Regions from separate parts of the Microbacterium sp. PAMC21962 genome, predicted to be linked through region 2. Evidence: predicted binding sites of a transcription regulator. Region 2 holds the regulator's gene; the other holds the start of a gene.
The links. The regulator HrcA, encoded in region 2, represses chaperone genes, less so after heat shock. The targets are predictions, from matches to a motif close to TTNGCACTCGNNNNNNNCGAGTGCNAA.
Positions count from the first base shown of each region.

Region 1: groL (chaperonin GroEL) is a predicted target of HrcA. The motif match lies at 14,613-14,639, and genes of this name have one in related genera.

Region 1 covers NZ_CP080381.1:1,344,546-1,360,566, reverse strand. The annotation lists gene KY498_RS06550 (alcohol dehydrogenase catalytic domain-containing protein) at 1-454, opposite strand, end outside; gene KY498_RS06545 (YciI family protein) at 454-771, opposite strand; gene KY498_RS06540 (SDR family NAD(P)-dependent oxidoreductase) at 870-1,610, shown strand; gene KY498_RS06535 (shikimate dehydrogenase) at 1,604-2,467, opposite strand; gene KY498_RS06530 (MFS transporter) at 2,541-3,950, opposite strand; gene KY498_RS06525 (LysR family transcriptional regulator) at 4,098-4,994, opposite strand; gene KY498_RS06520 (VOC family protein) at 5,035-5,496, opposite strand; gene KY498_RS06515 (FAD-dependent oxidoreductase) at 5,493-7,298, opposite strand; gene KY498_RS06510 (sugar phosphate isomerase/epimerase) at 7,295-8,167, opposite strand; gene KY498_RS06505 (FAD-dependent oxidoreductase) at 8,167-9,891, opposite strand; gene KY498_RS06500 (DMT family transporter) at 10,223-11,197, shown strand; gene KY498_RS06495 (nitroreductase family protein) at 11,172-11,807, opposite strand; gene msrB (peptide-methionine (R)-S-oxide reductase MsrB) at 11,804-12,220, opposite strand; gene KY498_RS06485 (DUF2332 domain-containing protein) at 12,286-13,296, shown strand; gene KY498_RS06480 (DUF3263 domain-containing protein) at 13,305-13,574, shown strand; gene KY498_RS06475 (LytR C-terminal domain-containing protein) at 13,584-14,156, shown strand; gene KY498_RS06470 (cold-shock protein) at 14,304-14,507, shown strand; gene groL (chaperonin GroEL) at 14,676-16,021, shown strand, end outside.
Region 2 covers NZ_CP080381.1:538,497-554,517, reverse strand. The annotation lists gene holA (DNA polymerase III subunit delta) at 1-328, shown strand, start outside; gene rpsT (30S ribosomal protein S20) at 395-655, opposite strand; gene KY498_RS02680 (MFS transporter) at 883-2,184, shown strand; gene KY498_RS02675 (alpha/beta fold hydrolase) at 2,114-2,857, opposite strand; gene KY498_RS02670 (ExeM/NucH family extracellular endonuclease) at 2,941-7,677, opposite strand; gene lepA (translation elongation factor 4) at 7,981-9,831, shown strand; gene KY498_RS02660 (DUF1990 family protein) at 9,856-10,506, shown strand; gene hemW (radical SAM family heme chaperone HemW) at 10,506-11,723, shown strand; gene hrcA (heat-inducible transcriptional repressor HrcA) at 11,782-12,819, shown strand; gene dnaJ (molecular chaperone DnaJ) at 12,872-13,984, shown strand; gene KY498_RS02640 (16S rRNA (uracil(1498)-N(3))-methyltransferase) at 13,986-14,738, shown strand; gene KY498_RS02635 (HIT domain-containing protein) at 14,762-15,109, shown strand; gene KY498_RS02630 (PhoH family protein) at 15,060-16,021, shown strand, end outside.

The sequences.
Region 1 (16,021 bases), 810 kb from region 2:
CGACGGCCTGCAGGGAGATCGACGCCGGTTCGCCGAGGGCCGCCGCATCCAGCGCGAGGTCGTCGGGCACCCGGTGCAGTCGGTCGACCGGGACGCTCACGACCTCGGCGAATCCGCCGTCCTCGTAGCATCCGCGCACCGACAGGTGCGGGCAGACGTGAGAGCGCCCGCGCCGGCAGGCGGGGCAGTCGCCGCACGCGACCAGCGGATCTATCGCGACGCGCTCGCCGCGGGAGAATGCGGCGGCGGGGTCGGTGTCGATCACGGTGCCCGACATCTCGTGCCCCTGCACGAGGGGCAGCTGCGTGGGGAAGTCGTCGTCGAAGATGTGCAGGTCGGTGCCGCACAGGCTCACGGCGTGGATGCGCACACGGGCGTGGCCGGCGCGCGGCTGCGGCTCGGCGATCTCGTCGAACGAGAGCGTTCCGCGGGCGACGGTGCGGGCGGTGCGCATCAGGAGACCGTGTTCCGCGGATCGAAGAACACGTTCCACTCGGCGACGGTGCGCTGCGCGATGAGGCCCTCGGTGAAGAACGGGTCCTCGTCCAGGCGGGCGCTCAGCGTGTCGCGGTCGGTGTCCTGGAGGATCAGCAGCGCGCTCGGGTCGGTATCGGCGAGCGGGCCGCTCATGTACAGGATGCCCGCACGGTGCAGTCCCTGCAGGAAGGCGAGGTGGGCCGGGCGGTGCGCGGCGCGGGTCTCCTCGCTGCCGGGCGCGTAGGCGTATGACACGGCGAACGTCGGCATGATGACTCCTTCGTCTGGGCTCACGGACTCCAGTATGTGACGAAGATAGTGTGAACAGAACGACTGAATCAGTCATTGTTTATGCTTGATCCCGTTCAAATGGGCGCGCTACCGTGGCGGGCATGTCACAGGTGACTTTCGACTTCCGAGACACGTCCGTCGTCATCACGGGAGGGGCGCGCGGGATCGGCGCCGGCATCGGGGCGCTGTTCGCGGCATCCGGTGCCGACGTGTCCGTGTGGGATCGCGAGCCCGCCGCCTTCGCCGGATCGTGGGAGCCCGCCGCGCTGCTGACGGCGGACGTCACGGACGAGCGGTCGTTGCGCGACGCGATGGACCAGACGCTGCGCCGCGTGGGCAAGGTCGACGTCGTGGTCTCCTCCGCGGGGATCACCGGCCCGGTCGGACCCCTCTGGGACTACGACGCGGACGCGTGGCGACGGGTGGTCGATCTCGACCTCACCGGCGCCTTCCTGACGGCCAAGACCGTCGTGCCGCACCTGCGCGAACGCGGCTACGGACGCGTCATCACGGTCGCCTCGATCGCCGGCAAAGAGGCGACCGCCTCGCTGTCGGCCTACACCGCCGCGAAGCACGGCGTCGTCGGCATGACCAAGGTGTTGGCGCGCGAGCTGATCGCCGACGGCGTGACCGTGAACGCCATTGCGCCCGTCATGGTGCGAACGGAGCTGTTCTCGCAGCTGACCGACGAGTTCATCGAGCGCACGCGCGCCCTCATCCCGATGGGGCGCTTCCTGACGGTGGAGGAGGTGGCGGCGACCGTCGCCTGGATCGCGAGCGATCAGTGCGGCTTCACGACCGGAGCCACCTTCGACCTCTCCGGCGGCCGCGCCGACTACTGAGTCGCGCCCGTCAGCGCGAGGAAGCGGGCCCGCATCCGCTCCGGATCCGCGTCCCGTCCCGTGATCAGCCGGAAGGTGTCGGCGGCCTGGCCGACCACCATCCGCCCGCCGTCGAGAACCGCGCACCCGAGGGCCTGCGCCGTCTCGATCAGCTCCGTGCGCAGCGGCCGGTAGATCGCGTCGGCGACCCAGAGGCCGGAGTGCAGCAGCGACGGGTCGACAGGGATGCCGGGGTGGCCCACCATGCCGATGGGGGTCGCGTTGACCAGTCCGTCGGCCGCTCCGATCGCCGCCGCGAGCTCGTCGGCGCCGATCGCCACGATCTCCGCTCCCGGGAAGGCCGGGCCCAGCGCCGTGCGCACCGCCCGGGCGCGTTCGACGACGGGGTCGAAGACCGACAGCACCCGCGTGCCGGCGTTCAGGAGGGCGAAGGCGATGGCCGAGCCCGCTCCGCCCGAGCCGAGGAGGACGACGCGGTCGAGCGCGGGGGAGTCCAGCCCGTCGCGCAGGCCCTGGGCGAAGCCCGAATGGTCGGTGTTCGCGCCGATCGCGCGGCCGTCGCGGAACACCACCGTGTTCACGGCGCCCAGCAGCTCGGCGTCGGGGGAGAGCTCGTCGAGCGCCGACAGGACGGTCTGCTTGCAGGGGTGGGTGATGTTCAGTGCGTCGTAGCCGAGTTCCTGCGCCTGCCGCACCAGTTCGGCGCCGTCGGCGGCCGTCCGGCCGAGGGCGTCGATGTCGATCGTGCGGTAGAGGTAGCGCACGCCGTGCGCGTCGGCCTCGCTCTCGTGCAGGGCGGGCGTCGACGACGACCCGATCCCCGAGCCGATGAGTCCGACGAGGTAGGAGCGTGTCATGGGGTTCCGTTTCTGGGGACGCGGATGCCGGGAGCCGCGCCGATGACGGCGGCGGCGCCCGGCATCCTGGTGTTCAGCGGCGGCTGAAGCGGTCGTAGGGCGTCGTGCGCACCGACTGCGTGAGCGCCTCGCCGGTCTCGGTGCGGCGATCGATCTCCGCGAGCTGACGCCGGCTCAGACCGAGGTGCGCCGTGGGCGTCCGCGAGGTCTCGGGGGCGAACACGGTCGCGATTCCCGAGATCAGGACGATGCCGATCGTGAAGAACGCGACCGCGGGCCAGTTCTGCTCGTTGCCCTCGCCCGTCACGAAGCCCTGCGCGATCGCGGGCGTGAAGCCGGCCAGGACGAGCCCGAGCATCAGGCTGACCGCCATGCCGGTGTAGCGCACGCGCGCCGGGAACTGCTCCGGGAAGTAGGCCGGGTACACCGAGTTGGACAGGGTGTAGGCGATGCCGATGAGGAAGATGCTCAGCGCCCACACCAGCGGCATGTTCGCGGCGTCGACGGCGGCCAGCACGGCGTAGATTGTGATCGACTGCAGCACGAGACCGACGAGGAAGACGGGCTTTCGTCCGATCCGGTCCGACAGCGCCCCGGCGATCGGGCCGAAGCAGACCGCGGCGAAGTTGGCGACGGTGATGATGATGAGCATGTTCGCCCGCGGGATGCCGGCGACGGTCGTGCCGTAGGCCAGGACGAACACGTTGAACATCGTGTTGACGACGGTGAACAGCGACATCAGCGTCACGCGCAGGACGGTGCCGCCGTTGTAGCGGAAGAGGGTGACCAGCGGGATCTTCGCGACCTCTTCGGTCTCCTTCACCTCTTCGAACACCTCCGGCTCGTCCAGCATGCGGCGCAGGACGATCGCGACGACGGTCACGGCGAGCGATGCCCAGAACGGCACACGCCAGCCCCAGCTGAGCAGCGCGTCCTCGGGGAGGGCCGCGATCGGGATGAACACGAGGCTCGAGATCACGATGCCGAACATGATGCCGGACATCGTCCAGCTCGTGAAGAAGCCGCGGTGACGGTCGGGGGCGTGCTCCAGCGTCAGTGCGCTCGAGCCCGGGGACTCACCGCCGGCCGACACGCCCTGGATCAGGCGCAGCGCGACGATGATGATCGGCGCGGCGACCCCGATCGCGTCCCACGTCGGCAGGCAGCCGACGAGGAAGGTCGCCACGCCCATGATGGACAGGCAGGCCAGCAGCGCCTTCTTGCGTCCCCACCGGTCTCCGACGTGTCCCCACAGCACGGCACCGAACGGGCGGGCGACGTAGGCGACGCCGACCGTGGCGAACGACAGCAGCGTCGCCACGCCGGGCTCGCCGGCGGGGAAGAACAGGTGCGGGAAGATCAACGCGGCGGCGGACGCGTAGATGAAGAAGTCGTAGTACTCCAGTGCGCTGCCGATGAATCCTGAGACGGCGGCGATGCGCGCGTTGTTCTTCTTCCGGGGAGGAGATGTCGTCTTTGACATGTGCTCTGCCTTCGTTCGAGGGCGCTGAGGCCAGACGCCGTTGTTCTGTGGGGTGCGGTCGCGTGTGCGATGCGCTCCCGACAGCGTGGCATCCCTATTGTGTCGCGTCCAGAACTAGGTTTGTCTGAAACAAAGAAGATTCTGCGCTTAATCCTCCGGTGTCGGCAGGATGCGCTCCGCGAGGTCGAGCACCGCCCGGAGCGCGGCGCTCTGGTCGTCCTTGAGCCAGGCGATGCCGTGCCGCATGTACTGCGGCTCGTCGAGCAGCTCCACCCACCGGGCCCCCTGCGGCATGATCGGCGCCAGATCCTCGGCGGTGATCGTCACGCCGATGCCCGCCGCGACGAGGGTCAGCATCATGTAGGGGTCCGCCACCTCCTGCACGATGTTCGGGCGGAAGCCCGCGGCGACGCAGCAGCGGATGAGCCCCTCGGCCATGGCGGACGAGCCGTCCGTCGGCATCGAGAGGAAGTCGTCCTCGGCCAGCTGACGCGCGTGGAGTGCCGGCTCATCGGCCAGGGGATGATCGATCGGCAGGGCCGCGCCCAGACGCGTGCGGGCGATCATGCGGGAGTCGATGCCCTCGGCGGCGACCGGCAGCCCGACGAACGCCAGGTCGAGGGTGCCGCTGCGCAGCTTGGCGAGCCCATCGCGGGTGCGGACGCGACTGACCAGCTGCAGGTCCACCTCCGGCAGCTCCCGCCGGGCCGCGCGCGCCAGCGCCGGCAGGGTCAAGTGGTTGAACGCGCCCGAGAACCCGATGCGCACGGCGCCGCGGATGGCGCCGGAGGCCGCGCGCGCGGCCTCGGTGGCCAGGGCGAGGTCCTGGATCACGCGGTAGGCCATCGGCAGCAGCGCCCGCCCGGCCGGCGTCAGTGCGACGCTGCGCGTGTTGCGCTCGAAGAGCTCGGTGCCGATGCTCGCCTCGAGTCGGCGGATGGTCTGACTCAGCGGCGACTGCGCGACGTGCAGGCGTTGGGCCGCGCGTCCGAAGTGCAGCTCCTCGGCGACGACGACGAAGGCTTCGAGCCAGCGGATCTCCACCTCGCGAGCATAACGGCTGCCGATGTCCATGTCGGAGCGCTCACACGGGCGTGGACAGGATCTCGAGGAAGAAGCCCAGCGTCGGGCGCGCGTCGAAGTAGGCGTAGCGGACGCCGCCGCCGCGCACCGAGTCCCCCTCCTGATGCACGGGCATGCCCGCCGCGGCCATCGCCGCGACGACGGCGTCGTGATCGTCCACCGCGAAGCGGATGTGGTGCAGTCCCGGGCCGTGCTCGTCGAGGAACTCTTGCCAGATGTCGGGGCCGCCGCGGGGCGCGAGGAACTCGATCTCGATGCCGAACAGGTCGTAGAAGAGCGCATCGACCTCCGTGTCCAGGCTCGACCCGCGATAGCGTGCACCGCGGTAGCGGGCAGTGGTGCGCAGCCGTGGCTCGATGCCGAACGCCGCGCGCATCCCCGCCGCGGCGGCATCGAGGTCGGCGACCACCACGCCGATCTGGTCGAGCGCGGTGGCGAGGGTCCGCAGGTTCGGGGTGGTCATGACCGTGCCTCCGTCGTCGCGATCCGCACGGCACCCTCCGCGGGGGAGGAGGGCGCGGCGGATGCCGCGTGGCGCGCGGCGATGTAGCCGAAGGTCATGCCCGCGCCCACCTGCCCGCCGGCGCCGGGATACTCGGCGGCCATCGGGGAGTCCGCGTCGTTTCCGGCCGCGTACAGCCCGGCGATTGGTCGGCCGTGCGCGTCGAGCACGCGGGCCTCCGTGTCGATCCGCAGTCCCCGCGCGGTGCCGAGCGGGGTCGGGACGAGGGGAAGGGCGTAGAAGGGCGCCCTGCGGATCGGTCCGAGGTTGACGTTGGGGCGGTGGCGCGCGTCGCCGTACTGGTGGCCGAACGGGCTCGTGCCCTTTCCGAACTCCTCGTCGACGCCCGTGACGGCGGAGCGGTTGTTGGTGCGGACGGTCTCGGCGAGCCCGTCCGGGTCGACGCCGATCCGTCGCGCGAGGTCGGCGATCGTTCCGGCGCGGTGGATGTAGCCGTCCGAGACGTAGCGGCGCAGCGCGCGCCCGGGGGTGTGCGGGCGGATCATGCCGAGGCCGTACTCGCGCAGGGCGTGGGCATCGATGATCAGCCACGCCGGGATGGCCTCGTCGCGGGCCGGGGCGGCGTACATGGCGCGGACGAACCGGTGGTACGACACCGACTCGTCGACGAAGCGGCGTCCCGAGGCGGTCACCGCGACGATGCCGGGCTTGGCACGGTCCCAGATGTGCGGGAAGACGACGAGCGACCCGTCGCGGCGCCGGCCGATGGAGCTGGGGAACCAGAAGCCGTTGTCGCCGTGATCCGGTCCGAGCGCGGCGCCCGCGGCGAGGCCGAGGGCGAGCGTGTCGCCCGTGGCCCCCTCGGCGGCGCGGGTGAACTGGGGTGTCGGGGCGGGCAGATGCGCCTCCCGCCACGCGTGGGAGGCCGCGAACCCGCCGCCGGCGAGCACGACGCCGCGCCGCGCGAGCACGCGCCGCTCACGCCCGTCCGCCTCCACGATCGCGCCGACGACGCGGCCGTCCTCGATCAGCAGCTCCTTCGCGGTGCTGCTGAACGAGACTCGGCCGCCGCGCGCCGTGAGGGTGTGGAAGAGGTTCGCGACGAGGGCGTTGCCCATCGCCAGACGGGTGCCGCGGGGGTAGCGCAGGCGGTCGAAGAACCAGCGGATGCCGAGGGAGAGCGCCGTGGCGGCCGCCCGCGGCGACCAGCGGAACAGCTCCAGCAGGCGGTTCACCTCCGCCCGGCGCACCATGAGCGTGCCGCCGAACAGGGCGAACTCCGGCACGGGCGGCCGGACGCGCCGGAAGTCCTCGTAGCCCAGGCGGCGCCCGTCGAAGGTCTCCGGCTCCAGGGCGCGGCCGACACCGGCTCCGTCCTCCTCGGGGTGGTAGTCGACCACCGTGCGGGAATGCCAGAACCGCACTCCCAGGTCGTGGAACCAGTCGATCATCTCGGGGCCGCGGTCGAGGTAGGCCTCCCGGATCTCACGGGGCGCCTTGTCGCCGACCACCGCGTCGAGGTAGCGCGAGGCCTCCGCTCTCTCGTCCGCGAGCCCCTGTGCGCGCTGATGACGGTGACCGGGCACCCAGCAGGTGCCGGCGGAGTAGGCGGTCGTCCCCCCGAGGTACTCGGTCTTCTCGAGCACCAGCGTCTCCAGCCCGCTCGCGGCGGCGGTGACGGCGGCCGACAGGCCTGCGGCCCCGGTGCCGAGCACGAGAAGATCGACGACCGTGTCGCCGGGGCGCGCCGTCGCGGCGACCGCGCTCTCGGCATGCGGGGTGCGGGGGGTCGTGGCGGTCATGAGCGCTCTCCTTCGACGACGATGTGCCCGGCCGCCTCCGCGGCGGGCGAGGGACGGGTCCGATCGACGCGCTCCAGCAGGTCTCGGGTGCTCCGAGCGACCCGGCGGGCGTAGGCGAGCGGACGCAGGCGCGCCTGCAGGCGCGCGTGGGGGATCTCGACGCTCACGGGAGTGCCGGGTGGTACGGCCTCGAGGAGCCCCGCCAACGGCAGCCCGCCTTCGCCGACCAGCAGCCGCTGCGCGCGGGCTTCGCCTTGCAGTGCGGCCACCCGGTCGTCGCCGCACGGGGCGGTCGGCGGCGCGTCGCACAGTTGGAGCACCGGCACGAGCGACGCTTCGAGGCCGCGGATGTCGTCGAGCGACGATCCGCCCCGCCAGATGTGGAGCGGGTCGAGCATGAGGGCCGCGCCGGTCTCACGGGCGATCGCGGCGGCGTCGGCGACGCGGCCGACGGGTTGATAGGAGATCGGCTCCAGCAGCGGGCGGATGCCGTGGGCCGCGGCATCCTGCGTCAGTGCCGCGAGCGTATCGGTCAGCCGCGCGCGGTCGGGGTCGGCCCCGGTGACCGTCAGCGCCGATGCGCCGAGGGCGGCACCGGCTTCGAGGGCGGGGAGCCACTGCTCGCGTCCGACCCCGGCAGTGAGCGGCAGGAACTCGACGTCGCGGACGGTCAGTCCCGTGTGCTGGAGTCTCGCGAGCGTCTCGGCGAGCATCGGCGAGCCCGGTCGCATGTCGAACGCGCGTTCCTGGGTCGTGACGGCCCGGACGCGGATGCCGACGAAGCCGAAGCCGGCCGCGGCCGCGATGTCGACGAGCTCGGGCGGCGTGAGCGTCAGCAGCGTGAGGTGCGCCACCCCCATCTCGCGCATCACCGGACCGCCGCCGTCTCGATGCGGGCGAGGTCGCGTCCGACGACGTAGCCGAAGGTCAGCGCGGGCCCGATGTTGACGCCGCCGGCGGGGTAGTGGCCGCCCATGACGTTGGCCTGGTCGGCGCCGACGGCGTAGAGCCCCGGGATGGGGCGGTCGTCGGCATCCACGACGCGCGCGCTCGCATCGGTGGCCAACCCCGCGAAGGTGCCGAACGAGCCGGGCAGCACGCGGACGGCGTAGAACGGCCCCTTCTCGAGGGGAGCGAGCGAGGGGTTCGGCGTGACGGAGGCGTCACCGCCGTAGCGGTTGAAGGCGGTGCGTCCCCGCCCGAACCGGGTGTCGACGCCGGCGCGGGCGTCGCGGTTGAACTCCGCGACGGTGCGTTCGAGTCCGTCCGGATCGATCCCGCATCGCGCGGCGAGCTCGCGCAGGGTCGGCGCCTTCACGAGGTAGCCGTTGCGCAGGTAGGGCAGCAGCGGCACGGGGCGCGGCCGGGCCATGCCGAGCGGGAACCGTCGCACGAAGGTCGCGTCGGCGATCTGCCACGACTGGACCGGCTCGCCCGCCGGCACCGCCGCGAACATGCCGGTCACGTAGTCGTAGTACCCGTTGGCCTCGTTGACGAACCTCTCGCCCGTGCTGATGACGCCGATGCTGCCGGGCTTGGCGCGGTCCATGATGTGCGGGAACACGCCGGTGCGCCCCGTCGTGCGATAGGTGATGAGCGACACGGGGCACCACGCGCCGGCGGCGGCGCCCTGCTGGAGGCGTCCGCCGACGCTCTCTCCGAGCGAGATGCCCGTGCCGTCGGCGGTCGCCGGTGCCAGGGTCCAGTGCTCCGTGCCCGTGGGGGTGCGGGGGAACCGGTCGCGCCGACGTTCGACGTCGTTCGGGAAGCCTCCGGCGGCCAGCACGACGCCGGCGCGCGCGACGAAGGTGCGTTCTCCGTCCGGCGTCTGGGCGACGACCCCGGTGACACGGCCCTCGGCATCCGTCGTCAGCGCGCGGGCGGGGGAGCTGACGCGGATCTCGACTCCCGCGTCCTCCGCGGACTGCAGCAGTCTGCCCACCAGGGCGGTGCCGTTGACCAGCTGCATGCCGCGGCGGTGGAGCACGAGATCGACGAGGTGGAGCCCGACCCGCCACGTGCAGTGCCACAGACCCCGCAGGTCGCCGCGGGCCGCCGCGAGGAACGCGCCGAGGTCCGGTCCGGCCATGATCCCCATCCCGAGGAAGGACGTCTCGTAGAGCTGACCGCGAAGGAGTGCCCGCACCGAGCGGCTGAGCCGGCGCGCGTTGATCGGTTTCGGGGCGGCGGAGCGGTTGCCGGTGCCGGCATGGGGCAGATCGCCGTAGATGTCGTGGATCTTCGAGCCGGGCACGAACTCGAGCGCGGTCCGGGTGTGGAAGAACTCGATCATCTCGGGGGCCGCCTCCAGGAAGGCCCGCACCCGGTCCTCCTGGTAGTCGTCACCGAGCACGGCACGCAGGTAGACGCTGACGTCGTCCAGCGACTCATCGACGCCTTCGCGGGTGGCGAGCAGTGACCGCGGTGCCCACAGCCACCCGCCCGACCATGCCGTCGCGCCTCCGCAGACCTCCGCCGCCTCGAGCACGAGCACGGAGCTTCCGCCGTGAGCGGCGGTCACGGCGGCGGCGAGCCCACCTGCTCCCGCACCCACGACGACGACGTCGTACTCCGAGACGGGCGATGTCTGCATCAGGGGTCCTCCATTGGCTCCGCGATGATCATGATCCCGAGGGACACAAACTGTGACGTCTGGTGTATATAATCAGGGATCGATCGTGTAGAAAAGAAGATATAGCGGTCGTGTGCGTCGTGCAACCCGCGTCCAGAGGTCGGCGCGCGGAGAGCGTTGTCGTTATGCACGGCGATGCGGCTGGCCTCCCGCGTCGGACGCCCCTAGATTCGATCTCGTGGACGAGCACGACCCGCGTACCGAACCCGACCCGATCACCGAAGCGATCTGCATCCTCGGCTACGACTGAGCAGCCGGGTCCCGCCGTCCTGCCCGGATAGGCTGAGGACTCGTGACACCTCCGACGACGCACCGGCTGCCCGCCGCCGTCGCCCTCGGGGGCGCCGTGCTCGTCGGTGTGCTGACGGCCATCCAGGCGCGCATCAACGGCCAGCTCGGTCTGCACATCGGCGACGGCTTCGTCGCCGCCGTCGTCTCTTTCGCCTCCGGCTTGGCCGTGCTCGTCGTGCTCTCTGCCGTCCTGCCGGCCGGCCGTCGTGGCGTCACGGCGCTCGTCCTCGGCATCCGTGCGCGGACGATCCCCTGGTGGATGCTGGGTGGTGGCCTGGCCGGAGCGCTCACCGTCGCCACGCAGGGGCTCGCCGTCGCGGTCATCGGCGTGTCGCTGTTCACCGTGGGCGTCGTCGCCGGGCAGACGCTCAACGGACTCGTGCTCGACCGCATCGGCTACGGCCCGGCCGGCGTCGTCGCCGTCACCATGCCGCGTGTCGCGGGCGGCATGCTCGCGCTCGTCGCCGTCGGCATCTCCCTGCAGGGCGGCGTGCTCGACCGCATCCCGTGGTGGATGCTGCTGCTGCCGTTCCTGGCGGGCGTCGGCATCGCGTGGCAGCAGGCGACCAACGGACGACTTCGTCAGCGCGTGGGCACGCCCCTGACGGCGACCTTCGTCAACTTCCTGGGCGGGACGATCGTGCTCGCGATCGCGGCGGCCGTCCACGTCGCGCTGGTGGGACCGCCCGCCGAGCTCCCCGCGGCCGGCTGGCTGTACCTCGGAGGCGTCGTCGGCGTCGCCTACATCTTCCTGTCGGCGGCTCTCGTCGCCCACACGGGTGTGCTGCTGCTGGGCCTGGGGGTGGTCGTCGGCCAGCTCGGCACCGCGTTCGCGATCGACGCCCTGTGGCCCGCCGATTCGGGCCCGGGCTGGGTCACGGAGCTGCTGATGGTGCTCGTGGCCGGGACGTCCGTCGTCATCGCCGCCGCGCCGTGGTGGCGCCGGCGGACTAGTCCTTCTTCTTCTTCTTCTTGACCTTCTTCTTCGCCTTCGCCGCGGCGGCGTCCGCCTTCTCGCCGGAGACCGTCGCCGCCGGCATCCGCGTCAGGTGCGATCGAGGGTCGACCGAGGTCCGCCGTCCCGGGCGCGCGCCCTGCGGCTTGCCGCCGACGTAGAGCCACCCGAGCAGCTCCTCGTCCGCGCCGAGGCCGTGCGCCTTCGCGACGGCCTTGGCGCGGGTGTAGCGACCCGTGCGCCAGATCACCCCCCAGCCCGCTTCGTCCAGCAGCAGGCTCAGCATGTGCGCGACGCCCGAGGCGACGGCCTCCTGCTCCCAGCGGGGCACCTTGTCGCTCTTGCGGTAACTGGCGACGATCGCGAGCACGAGGGGTGCGCGCAGCGGCTTCGTCGAGGGCTTGTCGTCGCCCTCGGCCGTCGCGATGGCCGCACCGAGGGTCAGTCGGTCATCGCCGCGCAGCTCGATCACCCGCCACGGGCGCAGAGACGAGTGGTCGGCGACCCGGCCGGCCGCCGACACCAGGGTGAGCAGCTCGGCACGGGTCGGGGCGGCATCCGTCACCTTCGACCACGACCGCCGCCCGCGCACCGCCGCGAGGGCGGGGTAGTCGGTGACCGCGTCGATCACGACGCGTCCGCCTCGCCCTGCGGCGTGAACGAGAGCGACAGCGAGTTCATGCAGTACCGGTCGCCGGTGGGCGTGCCGAAGCCGTCGGGGAAGACGTGGCCCAGGTGGGACCCGCAGTTCGCGCAGCGCACCTCCGTACGCACCATGCCGTGGCTGCGATCCTCGATGAGCTCCACGGCCTCCGGCCGCACCGACTCGTAGAAGCTCGGCCACCCGCAGTGCGAGTCGAACTTCGTGCCGCTCTGGAAGAGCTCGGCGCCGCACGCGGCGCACGTGTAGAGACCCGCGCGGCTCTCGTCGAGGAGCTCGCCGGTCCATGCGCGCTCCGTCCCCGCCTGACGGAGGACGGCGTACTGCTCGGGGGTCAGCTCCGAACGCCACTGCTCGTCGGTCTTGGTGACGTGGTAGGTCATATCTGGCTCCTTAGTCCACCTCCATTCAACCCGACGTCGCGGGGGCGTGCTCCGTCCCGGCGAGAATGGAGCCCGTGGATGCAGAGATCGCCGCGGTCGCGGAGCGCTACGCGCGCTTCGCGCGGAAGGAGGCGCCCGGGCGCTCGGCCGTGTACGCCGACTGGGCGGCCGGCGTCGCCGCAGACCGGACGGTGCAGTCCGTCCTGGCGCGGATCGCCCCGATGCACCGTCAGCCGCCGCTCGTCTTCGCCGTCGCGCGCCTGCTGGGCTCCGGCGAGCCGCCCTACGCGGTGTGGCGGGAGTGGCTCCTGCGCCACGCCGACGAGGTCGTCGGGGAGTGCGCCCGCCGGTCGCTGCAGACGAACGAGCCGCTGCGGTGCGCCGCTCTGCTGCCCGCGCTCAGCCTGATCGACGGGCCGATCGCCCTGCTCGAGATCGGTGCGAGCGCCGGACTCTGCCTCTACCCCGACCGCTATTCCTACCGTTACGCGACGCCGGACGGCGAGATCGCCCTCGACCCCGACGGCGGCACGTCGGAGGTGGTCCTGCGCAGCGTGCTGCGCGGCCCGCTCGTACCGCCGCTGCGCTCTCCGACGATCGTCTGGCGCGCCGGGATCGACCTGGCACCGCTCGCGCCGACCGATCCCGCGACGGCCGCCTGGCTGACCGGTCTCGTCTGGCCGGGCGAGGAGGGCCGCGTCGAACGCGTCGCCGACGCGCTGCGCATCGCGGCGGCCGACCCGCCGCTGCTCCTCGCCGGCGACGGCTCCGCTCAGCTCGCCCGCGCCGTCGCCGCGGCGCCGCGGGAGGCGACACTCGTCATCCAGACCCCGGGGGTGCTGGCCCACATCCCGTGGGATGCCCGCCACGTCCTCATCGACGACGTGCGCGCTGCGGGACGGTGGATCACCCTCGACGCCCCGACGCTGCATCGCGGCTGGCAGGCGGGAGGGCACGCGGAAGAGCCGTCGTCGGACGGGTTCGCCCTCGCCCTCGACGGGCGCATCGTGGCGATGGCCGATCCGCTCGGCTCCTGGCTGGAGTGGCGCGAGGGGGAAACGTCCGCGACGCGTTAGCGTGAAGTGTGCCCCTCGCCGACCGTGACCGCCTGCTCCTCGACTTCGAGTCGCGCTGGAGCGGTCACGATGCGGCCAAGGAGGAGGCGATCCGCGCGGAGCTCGGGCTCGCGCCGGCGCGCTACTACCAGCTCCTCGGCCGGGTCGTCGACCAGCCGGATGCGGCCGCCTACGATGCGATGCTCGTGCACCGGCTGCGCCGGTTGCGCGAGGCACGCGAACGCGAGCGCGCAGGCCGCGCCGCCGTTCCCGCGGTTCCCACGGGAACGGGCCGATAGCATTCTGTGGTGCCGAGAACCCCCGCTCACCAGGACCGCTTCGATGATCTGCCCCTCGACGGGGGCCGCATCGGTGCTCATCGCGCCGAAAACCCGCGGATGCGCGGGGGTGTGGTGGTGCTGTGGTCGGTGATCGCGATCGTCGTCCTCGTCGCCGTCGGCATCTTCGGCACGCTGGTCGCGACGGGCCGCGTGACCCTGTTCCCGACGCCGAGCGCGACCCCGACGCCGATCGCAACGGCTGAGCCCGTCGTCGACACGTCGTTCAAGGTGACCGTGCTCAACGCCACCACGCAGTCGGGGCTCGCCGGCGCGCTCGCCCAGACCATCGTGGCCGCCGGCTGGGCCGCCGACGACGTCACGGCCGGCGATGCCGGCTCGACGGGGTTCCAGACCACCACCGTGTTCTATTCGGATCCCGCCGAGGAGGGCGCCGCCCGCGGCCTCGCGCAGGTCATCGGCGGTGCCACGGTCTCCCTCAGCGACGCCTATGCGGGGCTGGCCGGCGGCGACGGCAGCACGCTGCTGGTCGTCGTGATCGGCGCCGATCGCACGGATGCCGGCGCCACGCCGGCCGGCTGACACCGCGCGGACGCGACCTCCGCGGGGGAGTGTTTCACGCGTGTGAACACTTCGATGCGCGCGTGTCAACAGTTGCCGGATCGGCGTTTTCGCGCCGCGAGCGCTGGTTAGCATTGCGACGTCCCACCGCAGCATCAGGAGATTCGCATGGCCCAGGGTACCGTCAAGTGGTTCAACGCCGAGAAGGGTTTCGGCTTCATCACCGTCACCGATGGCCAGGACGTCTTCGTCCACTACTCCAACATCGACATGTCCGGATTCCGGGTGCTCGAGGAGGGGCAGACGGTCGAGTTCACCGTCGGTGCCGGTCAGAAGGGCCCGCAGGCCGAGTCGGTCCGCGTCGTCGCCTGACCCCGCGTCGACCCTCCTCCCGCGCGCCCTCGGCGGCGGTTCGGCGCGTGTCGCCGCGCCGGGCGTCGGCGGCTTGCACTCGTCATGCCAGAGTGCCAGAATGAGTTAGCACTCCATCCTCGCGAGTGCTAAAGACTCATCCTCACGTCCGGGAGGGACGACACACTTATGGCAAAGATCATCGCTTTCGACGAGGAGGCCCGCCGCGGCCTCGAGCGTGGCCTGAACATCCTGGCCGACGCCGTCAAGGTGACCCTGGGCCCCCGCGGTCGCAACGTCGTGCTCGAGAAGAAGTGGGGCGCCCCCACGATCACGAACGACGGCGTCTCGATCGCCAAGGAGATCGAGCTCGACGACCCGTACGAGAAGATCGGCGCGGAGCTCGTCAAGGAGGTCGCCAAGAAGACGGACGACGTCGCCGGTGACGGCACGACCACCGCGACCGTCCTCGCCCAGGCGCTCGTTCGCGAGGGCCTGCGCAACGTCGCCGCCGGGGCCGACCCCATCTCGCTCAAGAAGGGCATCGAGAAGGCCGTCAAGGCTCTCTCCGACGAGCTGCTCGCATCGGCGAAGGAGGTCGAGACCAAGGAGGAGATCGCCGCCACGGCATCCATCTCCGCCGCCGACCCCGAGATCGGCGCGCTGATCGCCGAGGCGATCGACAAGGTCGGCAAGGAGGGTGTCGTCACCGTCGAGGAGTCGAACACCTTCGGCACCGAGCTCGAGCTCACCGAGGGCATGCGCTTCGACAAGGGCTACATCAACCCCTACTTCGTCACCGACCCGGAGCGTCAGGAAGCGGTGTTCGAGGACCCGTACATCCTCATCGCGAACCAGAAGATCTCCAACATCAAGGACCTGCTGCCGATCGTCGACAAGGTGATCCAGGAGGGCAAGGAGCTCGTCATTATCGCGGAGGACGTCGAGGGTGAGGCTCTCGCGACCCTCGTGCTCAACAAGATCCGCGGCATCTTCAAGTCGGTCGCCGTCAAGGCCCCCGGCTTCGGCGACCGTCGCAAGGCCCAGCTGCAGGACATCGCGATCCTCACCGGCGGCCAGGTCATCACGGAGGAGGTCGGTCTCAAGCTCGAGAACGCCACCACCGACCTGCTCGGCAAGGCGCGCAAGGTCATCGTCACCAAGGACGAGACCACGATCGTCGAGGGTGCCGGCGAGTCCGCGCAGATCGAGGGTCGCGTGACCCAGATCAAGCGCGAGATCGAGAACACCGACAGCGACTACGACCGCGAGAAGCTGCAGGAGCGCCTCGCCAAGCTCGCCGGCGGCGTCGCCGTCATCAAGGCGGGTGCGGCCACCGAGGTGGAGCTCAAGGAGCGCAAGCACCGCATCGAGGACGCCGTCCGCAACGCGAAGGCGGCCGTCGAGGAGGGCATCGTCCCCGGTGGTGGCGTCGCGCTCATCCAGGCCGGCAAGCGTGCGTTCGAGAAGCTCGAGCTCACGGGCGACGAGGCCACCGGTGCGAACATCGTCAAGGTCGCCATCGAGGCCCCGCT
Region 2 (16,021 bases):
GGCGCTCGTGGCCCTGCGCCACGCGCTCGCGAGCGGAGCCGACCCGGTACCGCTGGTGGCCGCGATCGCCTCGAAGCTGCGGACGATGGCGCGGGTCGCCGGCCTGCGCGAGTCGTCGGCATCCATCGCCGCACGCCTCGGGATGAAGGACTGGCAGGTCGACCGCGCCCGCCGCGACCTGACCGGCTGGAACGAGACCAGCCTGGGGCGCGCCATCCAGGCGGCGGCGCGCGCGGATGCCGAGGTCAAGGGCGCCTCGCGCGACCCCGTGTTCGCGGTCGAGCGCCTGATCACGATCATCGCGACGCGCGCCCCCTACGGCGCCTGACCCGCGCCGCACACGACGAAGGCCCGCCCCGGATGCGGGACGGGCCTTCGTGCGACGGGATGCGGCTCAGAGAGCGGCGACCTGCTTCGCGATCGACGACTTGCGGTTCGCGGCCTGGTTCTCGTGGATGACGCCCTTGCTCACGGCCTTGTCGAGCTTCTTCGAGGCCTTGGCGAGAGCCTTCTCGGCGGCGGCCTTGTCGCCGGCGGCGATGGCCTCGCGGGTGCGACGCACCTCGGTCTTCAGCTCGCTCTTGACGGCCTTGTTGCGCTCGCGCGCCTTCTCGTTGGTCTTGTTGCGCTTGATCTGCGACTTGATGTTCGCCACGTTCGACGGCTCTTTCGTTCGGTTTTCGATGGATGTGCCGGGGTAGCGGTAGAGGGACGCCTCCGGCGGCGTGCGGGGTGGGACCCACACGCAAGCCAATCACCGAGTCTATCAGGTTGCCGCGTGGCGACCCCGCAATGCGCCGCGCACCCGCGCGCGTGGGGCATGATCGGATCGACCGGGCCCGATCCGGCCGATCCGACGGAGCACCGACGAAGGAGCCTCCCGTGAGCGCAGGGTCCCCCCAGAACGCCCCGACCGCCCCGACCTCCGGCCGCCGCGCGGGCGCGGGCTGGTTCGCACTGTTCACCCTCGCGTGGCTCGCGATCTGGACCGCGCAGCTCACCCCGCTCCAACTCCTCATCCCGCTGCAGCTGGACACCCCGGGTGATGCCGACCGTTGGATCTCCGGGGTCGTCTCCTCGGGCCTGGTGCTCGCGGCGGGAGGCCTCGCCGGGGTCATCGCCGGACCGCTGGCCGGGGGCATGAGCGATCGGACGCGCGGCAGGTTCGGGCGCCGGCGCCCGTGGGCACTGGGCGGTGTGCTCCTCGGGGCGGGGTCGCTCGTCGCGATCGCCTTCGCGACCGGGCCCCTCGGCGTCGGGGTCGCATGGGTGGGCGTGTCGGTCGGCGTCGCCGTCGCCTCCGCCGCCTTCACCGCCATGATCGCCGACCAGCTGTCGGCCCAGCGAGGCACGGCGTCGGCGGCGATCTCCTCTTCGCAGGCGCTCGGCATCGTGGTCGGCGTCGGCGTCGTCGTGCTGCTCGGACTCGGCGTGGTCGCGGGCTACCTCATGCTCGGCGCCATCCTGCTCGTCGCCGGAGGAGCGGGCGCGCTGCTGCTGCCCGACCCGCCCGCACCGGCGGCGTCGGCGACCGCGCGCACGCGCCGCGCGCTGTCGGCCCGGTTCGCCGCCTTCCGTGATCGAGACTTCGCGTGGATGCTGTGGGGCCGCCTCGTGGCCAACATCGGCAACGCACTCGGCACGGGGCTGCTCCTCTTCTTCCTGCTGTACGGCCTCCACCGCGACCCGGCCGCCGCTCAAGACGAGCTCCTGCTGCTGATCGTCGTGTACACGGTGTTCGTCGTGCTCGCCTCCGTGCTCGCCGGGGCGGTGTCGGATCGCACCGGCAACAGACGGGGGCTGACGGTCGGCGCCGCGCTCGTGCAGGGCGGCGCGGCACTCCTGCTCGCGGTGTTCCCGTCGTTCGAGATGTCGCTCGTGGCGGCCGGTCTGCTCGGCGTCGGATACGGCGCGTACATGTCGGTCGGCCTCGCCCTCGGCACCGACCTGCTCCCGTTCGCGGAGGACAGTGCGCGCGACCTCGGCTTCGTCAACGTGGCCGCGAGCCTCGGTCAGCTCCTCGGGCCGCTCATCGGCGCGGGACTCGTCGCCGCGGTGGGCGGATTCTGGCTGCTGTTCCTGGGCTCCGCGGTGATGTCGGTGGTGGGCGGCCTCATGACCTTGATGGTGCGGGCTCCCCGGCGGCATCCATCGTCGCCAGCGCCAGATCGAGCACGGCGTTGAAGACCCGCGGGCGCATCGCGGTGACCAGGTGCGACGTGCGCGGCACGACGATCAGTTCCGCGCCGGGCACGAGAGAGGCGAAGAGCCGCTCGTTGACGCGCAGCTGGTCGAACTGGCCGTTGACGAACCACGTGGGCACGTCGATCCGGCGCAGGGCGGCCAGCAGATCCAGCACCGACAGGCTCCGCAGCGCGATGTCCTGCGCGTCGTAGGCGTAGCCGCCGGCGCCGAAGTCGGCACGGGTCTCCGAGGGCAGTGTGCGATCGAGAACCCATTCGGCGATGGGAGCGCCCCGCCCCGGGAGACGGTCGAAGCCGCGCGCGAGCGTCCGGTAGGTCTGCAGCGCGAGTCCGCGCGGGATGGCCGTGCACGAGGCCGCCACGAAGGCGTCGAGCGGGGGGCGCGTCTCATCGCCGGCGTACGCGATCGAGAGCAGTCCGCCCATCGAATGCCCGACGAGCAGCACGCGACCCTGCCCGGCCGCCGCGCGGACGGCGGTGTCGATCGTCGCGAAGGCGCCGTCGAGGGTGAACTCCTCGGCCATCCGCGTGCCGTGACCGGGGAGATCGAGGGCGATCGCGGATACCCCGCGGTCCTCGAGATGCTCCACCTGCGCGCGCCACATCGTGGCGGACGTGCGGATGCCGTGCACCATCACCACGGTCGTCCTCACCCGGCCAGCCTAAACGGTGGCCACGCACGCCGACGGCCCCGGACACCCGCCGAAGCGGGGCCGGGGCCGCCGGGACGCGCGGATCAGCCGACGACGCGGCGGCGCCGTGTCGTCATCGCGAGCATCATGCCCGCTGCGAGCAGGAACGCACCGCCGAGCGCGAGGCCCCAGGGGAGCTCGGCGCCCGTCGTGGCGAGCACGCCCTCACCCACCACCTCCAGCGGCAGGTTCAGCACGACGCGACCGTCGGCGCCCAGCACGATGAGGTGATGTGTGCCGGTCTCGAGCGTCCGCGGCACGGCCACCGTGAAGGTGACCCGTCCACTCGCGTCCGCGGCGGGGATGCCGGTGATCACGATGGGCTGGCTGTTCAGCGTCGCCGCGACCTGCTCTCCGGCGCCGAGACCGGTGAGGGTCACGGTGAAGGACGAGCCGCGCTCGATGCGACCGCCGGCGGCGAGGCCGGTCGTCGACACGCCCACGCCCGATCCGCCCGTCGACGGCGCGGTCGTCGTCGGAGACGGCGACGGCGAGTCGGTCGGCGACGCGGTGGGCGAGCCGGTCGGAGTGCCCGTCGGCGACGGCTCCGGTGTCGGCGTGCCGGTCACGAGCTTCGCCCGGCCGAGCGCCGACGGGGCGATCGGGTCGACCGCCTTGGCGTACGCGAGCGTAGCCGCCAGGTCGACCTGGCCGGTGTCGGTGCGATCCGTGCCCTGCGCGAAGGGCGCGAAGCCGTCACCGCCGTTGGCGAGGAACGAGTTCGTCACCACCGTGAAGGTGTCGGTGTCGGCGATCTTCGTGCCGTTCAGCGACATCGAGACGATGTGCCCCGACCGCGATGCGCTCTGACCGGCCGGCGGCGCGTCCTCCGTGTACTCGTAGGAGAAGCCCTGCGAGACGCCGAGGTGCAGCTTCGGGCGGTCACCCGTCGCCTGCCACTGCCGCGTGAGGATGTCCTTGAGCTGGCCACCCGTGAGCGTCACCGTCACGAGCGTGTTCGCGAAGGGCTGCACGTCGGCGAGCTGCTTGTAGGTCACCGTGCCGTCGCCGACGTAGGTGAGGTCCGCGCGCAGCCCGCCCGGGTTCATGAGCGCGATCTGCGCCTTCTTCCCCGCGTACGCCGGGTTCGTGCTGGTCGCCCACAGGTAGACGTCGGCGACGGTGTTGCCCATCGTCGACTCCACTCCGCGGTCGGAGCCCTTCGTCCCGCCGCGCAGGATGTCGCCCGTGATCGTGCCCACGGGCTGCGCTCCGATGGTGTTGGCCTGGTCGCTGAATCCCTTGACGAGTGCCGCGACCTCGGCATCCGGGGTGAACGGCGTGCTGGCGAAGGTCGTGATCGTCGGGGAGATCGACACGAGCTCGTCGGCGCGCTTGTCGTACGTCACGGTCAGCTGACCCAGCGCCTTGCCGTACTCCGAGGCCTGGATGACCGGACGCAGCCCGCCCGTCGACGCGACCTGCACCTCGCACGCGTACGTCTGGTGCGTGTGCGCCGAGACGATGGCGTCGATGTGGGCGGACGCGCCGCGGATCAGGGCGCCGAAGGCCGAGGGGTCGGTGGCGACCGCCTCGCACTGGTTCGACACCGACGATCCGGAGTGCGTCAGCAGCACCGTCACGTCGGCGAGGTCGCCGTCTGCGATCTCGTCCGCCACCCGGTTCGCGGCCTCCAGCTGGTCGCCGAAGTCGAGGTCCGCGATACCGGCGGGGTCGACCATCGTGGCGGTGTCGGTGGTGACGGTGCCGATGAAGGCGACACGCACGCCGTCGATCGTCTTGATCGCGTACTCGGCCAGCGCGGGCGTCTTCGTGCCCTTCAGGTAGACGTTCGCCCCGAGTGCGTAAGGCGCACCCGCCGCGATCTGCTCCGGCGTCGCGCCCGACGGATCGACGTTGCCGCCGAATCGCGGGATGACACGGTCCCTGAGGTCGGCGAAGCCACGGTCGAACTCGTGGTTGCCGACCGCCGAGACCTCGAGCCCGGAGGCCTTCAGCGCATCGATCGTCGGGGAGTCCTGCTGGATCAGCGAGGTGAACGTCGACGCACCGATGTTGTCTCCCGCAGACACGAGAACCGTGTTCGGGTTCTGCGCCTTCTTCGTCGCGACCGCACCGGCGAGCACGGCCGCGCCGGCCTCGCCCTGGGTGCCGGCCTCGATGCGTCCGTGGAAGTCGTTGATCGTGAGGATGTCGATCGTCGTCGGCGCTCCGGCGCCCGCGGACAGCCCGACCTTCAACGGATCGTGGTCGCTCGAGCGATAGGGCCCCTCCTGCCAGAACAGCGTGCCGTGGTTGTTGTAGCGGCTGTACTCGAGCGCCACCGACTCACCGGAGTTGATGTTCCAGACGTCGCCGCCGGTCACGCGCTTCCATGCGGCCTCGTTGAGGAGCACGTGGTCGAGCGAACCGGAGAGACCGTCGAAGGAGTAGGTCGAGCGACCCAGCTCCAGCCCCGACTCGGCATCCGTGTACCCGGCGTCGTAGAGGACCTTCAGCGGGTCCTCCTGGGTGTAGGAGTTGAAGTCGCCGACGAGGACGGCGGCGTCTCCGGTGCTCGTGAGCGACGTCACCCAGTCGCGCAGCGCGGTCGCCTGCGCGACGCGCGCCGGGTTCCAGGCGCCCTGGCCGTCCTTCTGGTCGGCCTGCGCGCCCGACGCGCCGGACGAGCCCTTCGACTTGAAGTGGTTCACGACGAACAGGAACGGCTCGCCGCCCGCGACCGGTGCGAACTTCTGCGCGATCGGCTCACGGGCGTTGTCGAACGCCTGGCCGGAGCCCGACAGCGTTCCCAGCGCGAGCGCGTCACCCACCCGCTCCACACGAGCGGGCTGGTAGATGATCGCGTTGCGGATGACGTCCTGCTCGGACGCGTCGGGCAGCTGCGCGGATGCCGGCACGTATGCCCACTTCGAGGAGCCCGCCGCGGTGTTGAGTGCGTCGACGAGCGTGGAGACCGCCGTGTCGGGCGTGCTCGGCGTGGTCTTCGCCGAGTTCTCGATCTCCATCAGACCCACGACCGACGCGTCCAGGGTGTTGATCGCCGAGACGATCTTGGACTGCTGGCGCGCGAGGTCGGCAGCACCCCAAGCGCCGCGCAGGTCGCACCCGGTGCGGACGTTGGTGCCGACGCCGGCGCGATCGGTGTACGGCTGGCACGCCGCGTTCGACGAGCCCAGCGTGGTGAAGTAGTTGAGCACGTTGAACGAGCCGACGCTGAGGTCGCCGCCGACGGAGGCCGGTGCCGCCGTGCGCGGATTGCTGAACGTGGCCTGACCCTGCGTGACACCGTCGCCGGGCAGGAACGATGCCGGGTTCAGCTTCCACGCGTTGTTGCGGTAGTCGAGGACGAACGAGCCGGTGAGGGTGGCGGTGCCGCCCACGACGACCGGGTGGTCGACGGAGACGTAGGCCGGGGTCAGGTCGCCGTTGAGGAGCGCTCCGGTGCCGCTGTTCGCACGCGCGGCGTAGTCGAGCGATCCGCCGTCGTCGAGGACGACGCCGCGCGCGAGGTTGTCGGCCGCGACGGCCTCCGCCTCGGCGGAGCCGGGGCGCGCGACGTCGGTGGGCTGGCGCAGCACGCCCGTTCCGGCGGCGAGACCGACCTCGCCGTAGCGGTTCGTGTTGTTCGTGTTGGTGACCGTGAAGGTGCTCGAGACGGTGACGAGCATCGACTCGAGGCTCTCACGCTGCGCGATCGACGTCGGCCAGCTCGTGAGCGTGACCGGCGCCGGCTTCGCGGCATCCGCGATCTTCGTCGTCTTGCCGGCCTCGACGCTCAGCTGGGTGAGTCCGTTGAACTCGCCCGCCGTCCCCGTCACCCGCACGGTGTCGCCGAGCGCGACCTCGTTCGCGACGGACGCGGTCCTGGTGTACACGAAGACGGCGTCGGATGCGGTGTGGCTGCCCAGATCGATCGCACCGCCGGTGCCGGGCGTCTGGATGACGTAGCCGTTGTAGCCGCCCACCGGGTAGTGCGCGGTGACGACGCCCTCCGTGGTGACGGTCTGGCCGTTGAGGGGCGTGGCGTCGCCCGTGCCCTGGATCGCGGCGATGGGAGTCACGGTGTCGGTGCCGGGAGCCGTGGACGTCGGGCTCGGGCTCGGCGATGCCGTCGGCGACGCCGTCGGCGATGCCGTCGGCGAGGGCGACGGGACGTTGCCGGCCGCGTTCTGCGGCGTGGGGTCGGCCGCCACGAAGTCGGCGCCGTTGACGGCGGTGTTCGTGTGGGCGGCGTCGCGCGTGATGCTCGTCGCGTTCGTCGTCGCGGGGGCGGGCGATCCGCCGGCGGCGGGGGCGGCGGCCGAGCCCCAGGCGACGTAGTCGACGACGTCGGCATCCGTCGGGCCCGTGATCGCGGCCGCGCTCGACACGAGTGCGACCTTGCCGGTGGTGCCGCTCATGGCCAGGTCGCCGATCGCGTCCGGCGTGGGCAGGGCGGTCGTGCCGCCGGCACCGATCTTCTCCTGCACGAGGAAGGTCGATCCCGCCGGGATCGATCCGGAGAGGGCGTTCTTGGTCCACGTGGTGCCGGTGGCCGAGGCGTACTGCAGCGACCACCCCTCCAGGCTCACCGCCGAGGAGGAGACGTTGACGAGCTCGACGAAGTCGTGCGTGTAGGTCGCGCCATTGTTGCCACCCCCGCCGTAGACCTCGTTGATGAGCACAGCCGCGCCGGTGTCGACGGCGGCTCGCGCCGGAAGGGCGGCGAGCCCCAGACCGCTGAAGGCGAGGGCTCCGGCTGTGATGGCGGCGACGACCGAGCGTCGCTTCCGCCTGTCGGCGGTGGGACGCGGTGCGTCCGGTGTCTGATCTGACACGTGTTCTCCCTGGTTTCGCATGCAACAAGCGACGGCCGCCGAGCGGTCGTCCGTCAGTGTGGATTCGGACCCATGATGGGGATGCCGGGGGGCGGGGCGGTTGCGTGCAGGTGAACACGCGACGGCACCCCGTGTCATCGGGTCTGAGATCGAGCATCGGCGGCGCCGGGCCGCCCGGACAAGGGCGGGAAGCGTTAACTCTTTCTCATCGGCCGGTTCTCTGGCGCGCCGCCGTCGCCGTCGGATAGGGTGCCGCCGCCGCGGGCGGGCGCGACGCGGCGACGCCGGTAGACTGCTCGGGACATGTCACCGCGCGCCCTGAAGCCTCTCGAGCCGTCTGCGACCCCTCCAGAGCTGATCCGCAATTTCTGCATCATCGCCCACATCGACCACGGCAAGTCGACGCTGGCCGACCGCATGCTGCAGATCACGGGCGTCGTGTCCGACCGCGACATGCGCGCGCAGTACCTCGACCGCATGGACATCGAGCGCGAGCGCGGCATCACGATCAAGTCGCAGGCCGTGCGGATGCCGTGGGCGACCTCGGACGGCACCTTCGCCCTCAACATGATCGACACCCCGGGTCACGTCGACTTCACCTACGAGGTCTCCCGGTCGCTGGCGGCCTGCGAGGGCGCCATCCTCCTGGTGGACGCCGCTCAGGGCATCGAGGCGCAGACGCTCGCGAACCTCTGTCTCGCGCTCGAGAACGATCTGCAGATCATCCCCGTGCTCAACAAGATCGACCTCCCCGCCGCCGACCCGGAGAAGTACGCCGCGGAGCTCGCCAACCTCATCGGCGGCTCACCCGACGACGTGCTGCGCGTCTCGGGCAAGACCGGCATGGGCGTCGAAGAGCTCCTCGACCGCATCGTCGAGCGCATCCCGGCGCCCGTCGGCGACGCGTCGGCTCCGGCACGGGCGATGATCTTCGACTCCGTGTACGACGCCTACCGCGGCGTCGTCACCTATGTGCGCATGGTCGACGGCAAGCTGGAGCCGCGAGAGCGCATCCAGATGATGTCGACGCGCGCGACGCACGACCTGCTGGAGATCGGTGTGTCCAGCCCCGAACCCGTGCCGACGCGCGGGCTCGGTGTCGGCGAGGTCGGCTATCTCATCACCGGCGTGAAGGACGTGCGCCAGTCGAAGGTCGGCGACACGATCACCAACCATCGCAAGCCGGCGACGACGGCCCTGGCCGGATACACCGACCCGAAGCCGATGGTGTTCAGCGGCGTCTACCCCATCGACGGCAGCGACTACGCGGATCTGCGCGAAGCGCTCGACAAGCTGAAGCTGTCCGACGCCTCGCTGCAGTACGAGCCGGAGACCTCGGTGGCGCTCGGCTTCGGCTTCCGGTGCGGATTCCTCGGTCTGCTGCACCTCGAGATCATCACCGAGCGCCTCTCGCGCGAGTTCGACCTCGACCTCATCACCACCGCGCCGTCGGTGACGTATGAGGTCACGACCGACACCGGCGAGCACGTCGTGGTCACCAACCCCAGCGAGTACCCCGACGGCCGCGTCGCGTCGGTGTCCGAGCCCGTCGTGAAGGTCGGCATCCTGCTGCCCAAGGATTACGTCGGCACGGTGATGGAGCTGTGCCAGCAGCGCCGCGGAACGCTGCTGGGCATGGACTACCTCTCCGAGGACCGCGTCGAGCTGCGCTACAACATGCCGCTCGGCGAGATCGTGTTCGACTTCTTCGACCAGCTGAAGTCGAAGACGCAGGGCTACGCGAGCCTCGACTACGAGCCGGCGGGCTCCCAGGAGGCCGACCTCGTGAAGGTCGACATCCTGCTGCAGGGCGAGAAGGTGGATGCCTTCAGCTCGATCGTGCACCGCGAGAAGGCCTATGCCTACGGCACCCTCATGACCGAGCGCCTGCGCAAGCTCATCCCGCGTCAGCAGTTCGAGGTGCCGATCCAGGCCGCGATCGGCGCCCGCATCATCGCCCGCGAGAACATCCGCGCCATCCGCAAGGACGTGCTCGCGAAGTGCTACGGCGGCGACATCACGCGTAAGCGCAAACTGCTCGAGAAGCAGAAGGAGGGCAAGAAGCGCATGAAGATGGTCGGTCGCGTCGAGGTGCCCCAGGAGGCCTTCATCGCCGCCCTCTCGGGCGACGTCGAGGGCAAGGACAAGAAGTAGGACGCCCCCGTTAGGCTGGAGACCATGCGTCGCGGAAGCTTTCAGGACGACACCGTCGACTACGCCGCGGTCGGTGCGACGCAGGCGCACGACCTCATGAGCTACCCGCCGGAGAACAGTGTCCCGGCCGAGGACTCGCTGCTGCTGGGCAGCGGACAGGCTCGCTTCGAGTCGTCCGCGGAGGCCCTCCTGTCGTGGTCGGCCCTGCGCGGCGCCGGACTGCAGATCAGCGATGTGCGCCCGGCGGCAGGCCCGATGTACACGGGCGTCGGCTACGACATCGACGGCACGCCCACGGTCGCGAGCCGCCTCGAGGCCGACCAGCGCTTCGATGCGGACGGCACACCGTATGTGGCCGCGGGCACCACGATCCGCGTCCACGGTCACGTCAAGCGCATGAGCGCCGACGGCGAGCTGCGGGTCATCTACGCGATCGAGGAGCCCCGTCGGGTCGGTTTCGCGCTCGGCACCGTGGGCGGCTCGGTCGTCAGCGGTGAGGAGTCCTTCGTCGTGACGTGGGCCGACAACGACGAGGTGCGCTTCACGGTGCGCGCCTTCGACCGCCCCGTCTCGGCGCTGTACCGACTGATCCCGCCCCTGCTCAAGCGCCGCCGCCGCGAGCTCTTCCGGGGCTATCTGCGCGCCATCTCCCCGATGTACACGACCCCCGCCTGATGGGATCCGCCCTCCCTCTCGGCGATCCCGCGCCCTCCGACGGCGCCCTGCCCCCCGACATCGTGATCGACCCCGATCGTGACTTCGGGGTCTACCTGCACGTGCCCTTCTGCCGTGTCCGCTGCGGCTACTGCGACTTCAACACCTATACGGCCGGCGAGCTGCGCGGAGCGCGGCAGGACGCCTACGCCGACGAGGTCCTGCGCGAGATCGCGCTGTCGCGGGAGGTGCTGAGCGCGCGGGGGCCGCTGCGGGCGGCATCCACCGTCTTCTTCGGCGGGGGCACCCCCACCCTGCTGCCCGGGGGCGACCTCGCCCGCATGCTCGACGGCGTCCGCACCGGCTTCGGCCTCGCCGACGGCGCGGAGGTCACCGTCGAGGCCAACCCCGACACCGTCACGGATGCCCTCGCGCGCGAGCTGGCCGCCGCCGGAGTGACGCGGATGTCGATCGGCATGCAGTCCGCCGTGCCGCACGTGCTCGCGGCGCTCGACCGCACGCACGACCCGGCAGGCGTGCGCACCGCCGTCGAGGCGGCGCGCACCGCCGGTCTCGACGTCAGCGTCGACCTCATCTACGGCGCGCCGGGGGAGTCGCTCGACGACTGGCGCCGCTCTGTCGAGACGGCCGTCGGGCTCGAGCCCGACCACATCTCCGCATACGCGCTCATCATCGAAGACGGCACCAAACTGGCGCGGCAGATCCGCCGCGGCGATGTCGCGGCCCCCGACGACGACCTGCAGGCCGACATGTACGAGCTGGCGGACGAGGCCTTCGCCGCCGCCGGATACGACTGGTACGAGGTGTCGAACTGGGCGCGCAGCCCGCAGCAGCGCTCCCGGCACAACCTGGCCTACTGGCGGGGCACCGACTGGTGGGGCTACGGCCCGGGGGCGCACAGTCACGTGGACGGGCTGCGCTGGTGGAACGTCAAGCACCCGGCCGCGTACGCGCAGCGCCTGGCCGCCGACGAGTCGCCCGCCGCGGCGCGCGAGCGCCCGGATGCCGCGGCGCGCCGGCTCGAAGACGTGCTCCTGCGCTCGCGCATCGCGGAGGGGATCGCCGTCTCGGATCTCACCGGCGAGGGCCGTCACGCCATCGCGGCCCTGATCGCCGACGGCCTCATCGACGGCGCCGCCGCGGTGCGCGGTCGTGTGGTGCTCACGCGGCGGGGACGCCTTCTCGCCGACGCCGTGGTCCGCGCCCTCACCGTCTGAGGCGGCGCACGCGGTAGGATTGGCACTCGACAACCCGGAGTGCCAACGAGGAGGAGTGATGGTCTCGGAACGCGGCCTGCAGGTCCTCCGCGCGATCGTGCAGGACTACGTCGACACGCACGAGCCGGTCGGGAGCAAGGCGATCGTCGAACGACACCAGTTCGGGGTCTCCGCGGCCACGATCCGAAACGACATGGCGCTGCTCGAAGACGAAGAGCTCATCGCCGCTCCGCACACCTCGTCGGGGCGTGTGCCGACCGACAAGGGCTACCGCGTCTTCGTCGACCACCTCGCGGAGCTGCGTCCCCTCTCGGGCGCGCAGCGCTCGGCGATCTCGTCCTTCCTCAGCGACCCGGGCGATCTCGACGATCTGCTGATGCGGACGGTGCGCGCCCTCACCCAGCTCACCGGACAGGTCGCGATCGTCCAGTACCCCTCGTTCGCGCGGGCGAACGTCTCGCACGTCGAGTTCGTCCACCTCGGAGGCGCGCGGGTGGTCGTCATCGTGGTCACCGACACGGGGCGCGTCTCGCAGCGGGTCGCCTTCCTCGCGGAAGAGCTGAGCGAGCAGTCGGCCGCACAGGTGAAGACCGCGATCGCCCAACTCGTGACCGGGAAGCCCGTCGGAGACGCCGCCGCCGCGATCGCGGAGCTCGCGGCATCCGTGCCCACCGGAACCCGCATCGACGACGCGCTGCGGGTCGTCGCCCGGATCGTCGGCGAGGAGCTCGACGACTTCCGCCAGGATCGGTTGGTCATGGCCGGCAGCGCGACCCTCGCCCGACGTGAGAGCGACTTCCGCGGCAGCATCTATCCGCTCCTCGAGGCCATCGAGGAGCAGGTCACCCTCCTGCGGCTGATGGGGGAGATGGTCGCCGACGAACACGGTCTCGCCGCGAGCATCGGGCGCGAGAACGCGGCGTTCGGTCTGACGGAGGCCTCGGTCCTGACGAGCGACTACGACACGACCGGAACCCGCGCCCGCGTGGGCCTGCTCGGTCCGACGCGCATGGACTATCCCACCAACCTCGCGGCGGTCCGCGCCGTCGCGCACTATCTGAGCCGGCTCCTCGACGAGGACGACGCGTCCCGCTGAGCGATCCGCTCCCGAACACCCACCCGCGCCCGAGAGGGCAGGAAAGGCGATTGTGGCCGACCACTACGAAGTCCTGGGCGTCTCCCGTGACGCGAGCCCCGAGGAGATCAAGAAGGCGTACCGGCGTCTGGCGCGCGAGCTGCACCCCGACGTGAACCCGGGCGCCGATGCGTCCGAGCGGTTCAAGCTCGTCACGCACGCCTACGACGTGCTCAGCGACCCCGAGCAGCGTCAGCGCTACGACATGGGCGGCGACGGCTCGCCCTTCGGCGGGGGAGCGGGCGCCGGCTTCGGCGGGTTCGGCGACATCTTCGAGACCTTCTTCGGCGGCGGCGGAGCCCGGACCGGACGACCCCGATCGCGCCGGGAGCGGGGCCAGGACGCGCTCGTGCGCGTCACGCTCGATCTCGCCGACGTGGTCTTCGGCACGCACCGCGACATCGAGGTCGACACCGCGGTGCTCTGCGACACCTGCCAGGGCTCGTGCTGCCAGCCCGGCACGCAGCCGACCACCTGCGACATCTGCCACGGCTCCGGCCAGGTGCAGCGGACGGTGCGCAGCCTGCTCGGCAACGTGGTCACGTCGCAGCCGTGCACCACGTGCCAGGGCTACGGCACGACGATCCCCTACCCGTGCGCCACGTGCCAGGGGCAGGGCCGGGTGCGCGCGCGCCGCACGGTGTCGGTCGACATCCCGGGCGGCGTGGAGACCGGCCTGCGCCTGCAGCTGCCCGGGTCCGGCGAGGTCGGTCCCGCGGGCGGACCCAACGGCGACCTCTATCTCGAGGTCACCGTCGCGAACCACGAGGTCTTCAGCCGCGAAGGCGACGATCTGCTCGCCACGCTGGAGGTGTCGATGCCGGACGCGATCCTGGGTACCCGCACCACGATCTCCTCGCTCGACGGCGACGTCGACCTGGAGGTCCGATCCGGGGTGCAGTCCGGCGATGTGCTCACCGTCAAGGGTCGCGGCATCACGCCGCTGCGCGGCGGCACGCGCGGCGATCTGCGCGTCGGCGTGCAGGTCGTCACGCCCACGAAGCTCGACGCCAAGGAACGCGCCCTCATCGAGGACTTCGCCAAGCGGACCAAGGCTCCCGCCCCCCGGCTGGCGCAGTTCCACCAGGGCATGTTCTCCAAGCTCCGCGACCGGTTCCGCGGCTGACATGGCGCTCCACTTCCTCGTCGATGAGCCATCGGTCGACGGTGCCGACGTGTCGACCGCCGACGCCGGCGACGAGGTCGTCATCACGGGCGCGGAGGCGCATCACGCCGCCGTCGTGCGGCGCGTGCGCATCGGCGAGGAGGTGACCGTCGGCGACGGCCGGGGCGTCTGGCTGACCGGCGTCGTCACCGCATCCGCCCCCAAGCGGGTCGTGGTGTCGGTGACGTCGCGGTCGCAGCAGGCGGCCGCGAGCCCCCGCATCGTCCTCGCCCAGGCCCTCGCGAAGGGAGACCGTGACGAGCTCGCGGTGCAGGCGGCCACCGAGCTCGGAATCGACGAGGTCGTGCCGTGGCAGGCGGCACGCAGCATCTCGCGCTGGACGGGCGAGAAGGCCGTCAAGGGCGTCGGCCGCTGGCAGAGCATCGTGCGCGAGGCGGCGAAGCAGGCGCACCGCGCCTGGACCCCCACCGTCGGCGCCGTGCTCACGACGCGCGAACTGGCCGCTCGCGCAGACCGGGCGCGCGTGCTCGTGCTGGAGCCGACCGCCCGCACCGCGCTCACCGCCGTTGCGCTCGACGACGTCGCGGAGGTCGTGCTCGTGGTCGGCCCGGAAGGCGGCGTCTGCGCGGAGGAGATCGCCGAGCTCACGGAGGCCGGCGCGATCGCCGTGCGCCTCGGCGACACGGTGCTGCGCACCTCGACGGCCGGGCCCGCCGCCCTGGCCATCGTCAACGCCCGGCTCGGCCGCTGGTGACGGGCGCTGACTACACTCGGAGTATGAGCGAACCGTCCATCTTCACGCGCATCCTGCAGGGGGAGATCCCGGCCGAGATCCTCGCCGAGACCGAGAACGTGTTCGCGATCCGCGACATCGCACCGCAGGCGCCCGTGCATCTGCTGGTCATCCCCAAGTCCGCCGCGCACCGCGACGTGGTCGAGCTCGCGGCATCCGACCCCGCTCTGCTCAGCGAGATGGTGGGCCTCGCCCACACGCTCGCCGCCGAGCACGCCGACGGCGACTTCCGTCTGATCTTCAACACCGGCTCCGGCGCGGGGCAGACGGTGTTCCACGTGCATGCCCACGTCCTCGCCGGTGGACTCGACGAAGGGAGCCTCGGTGGCTGAACCCGCCGACAGCGAACAGGGCGCGGCCGTCGAGCGGATCCTCGCCGACGGCATCGCGATGGTGCAGCTGCTCGGACCGCAGGATCGCCTGCTGCGGGTCGTCGAGCGTGAGCACCCGGATGTCGAGGTGCACGTACGGGGCAACGAGATCACCCTCAGCGGGGATCGGGATGTCGTGGCCCGGGCACGCGCACTCGTCGACGAGCTGATCGCCATGGCGCGGGCGGGCCAGGGCCTGGAGCCCGCCGACGTGCGCACGTCGGAGCGGATCCTCCGCGCCGACACGGGCGAACGGCCGTCCGAGGTGCTGGGCGAGGCGATCCTCAGCTCGCGCGGCCGCACGATACGACCGAAGACGCTCGGTCAGAAGCGGTACGTGGACGCGATCGACGAGAACACCATCGTGTTCGGCATCGGCCCGGCCGGGACCGGCAAGACCTACCTCGCCATGGCGAAGGCCGTCCAGGCGCTGCAGCGCAAGGAGGTCGACCGTATCATCCTGACGCGACCGGCCGTCGAGGCCGGTGAACGCCTCGGGTTCCTCCCGGGCACGCTGACCGACAAGATCGATCCGTACCTGCGACCGCTCTACGACGCGCTCAACGAGATGATGGACCCGGAGATCGTCCCCAAGCTCATGGCGTCGGGGACGATCGAGGTCGCCCCGCTGGCGTACATGCGCGGGCGCACCCTGAACAACTCGTTCGTCGTGCTCGACGAGGCGCAGAACACGACGCCCGAGCAGATGAAGATGTTCCTCACCCGGCTGGGCTTCGGCACGCGCATGGTCGTGACCGGCGACATCACCCAGATCGACCTGCCGCAGGGCGCCTCCGGACTCCGGCTGGTGACCCGCGTGCTGAAGGACATCGACGACATCCATTTCTCGCTGCTGACCAGCGAGGACGTCGT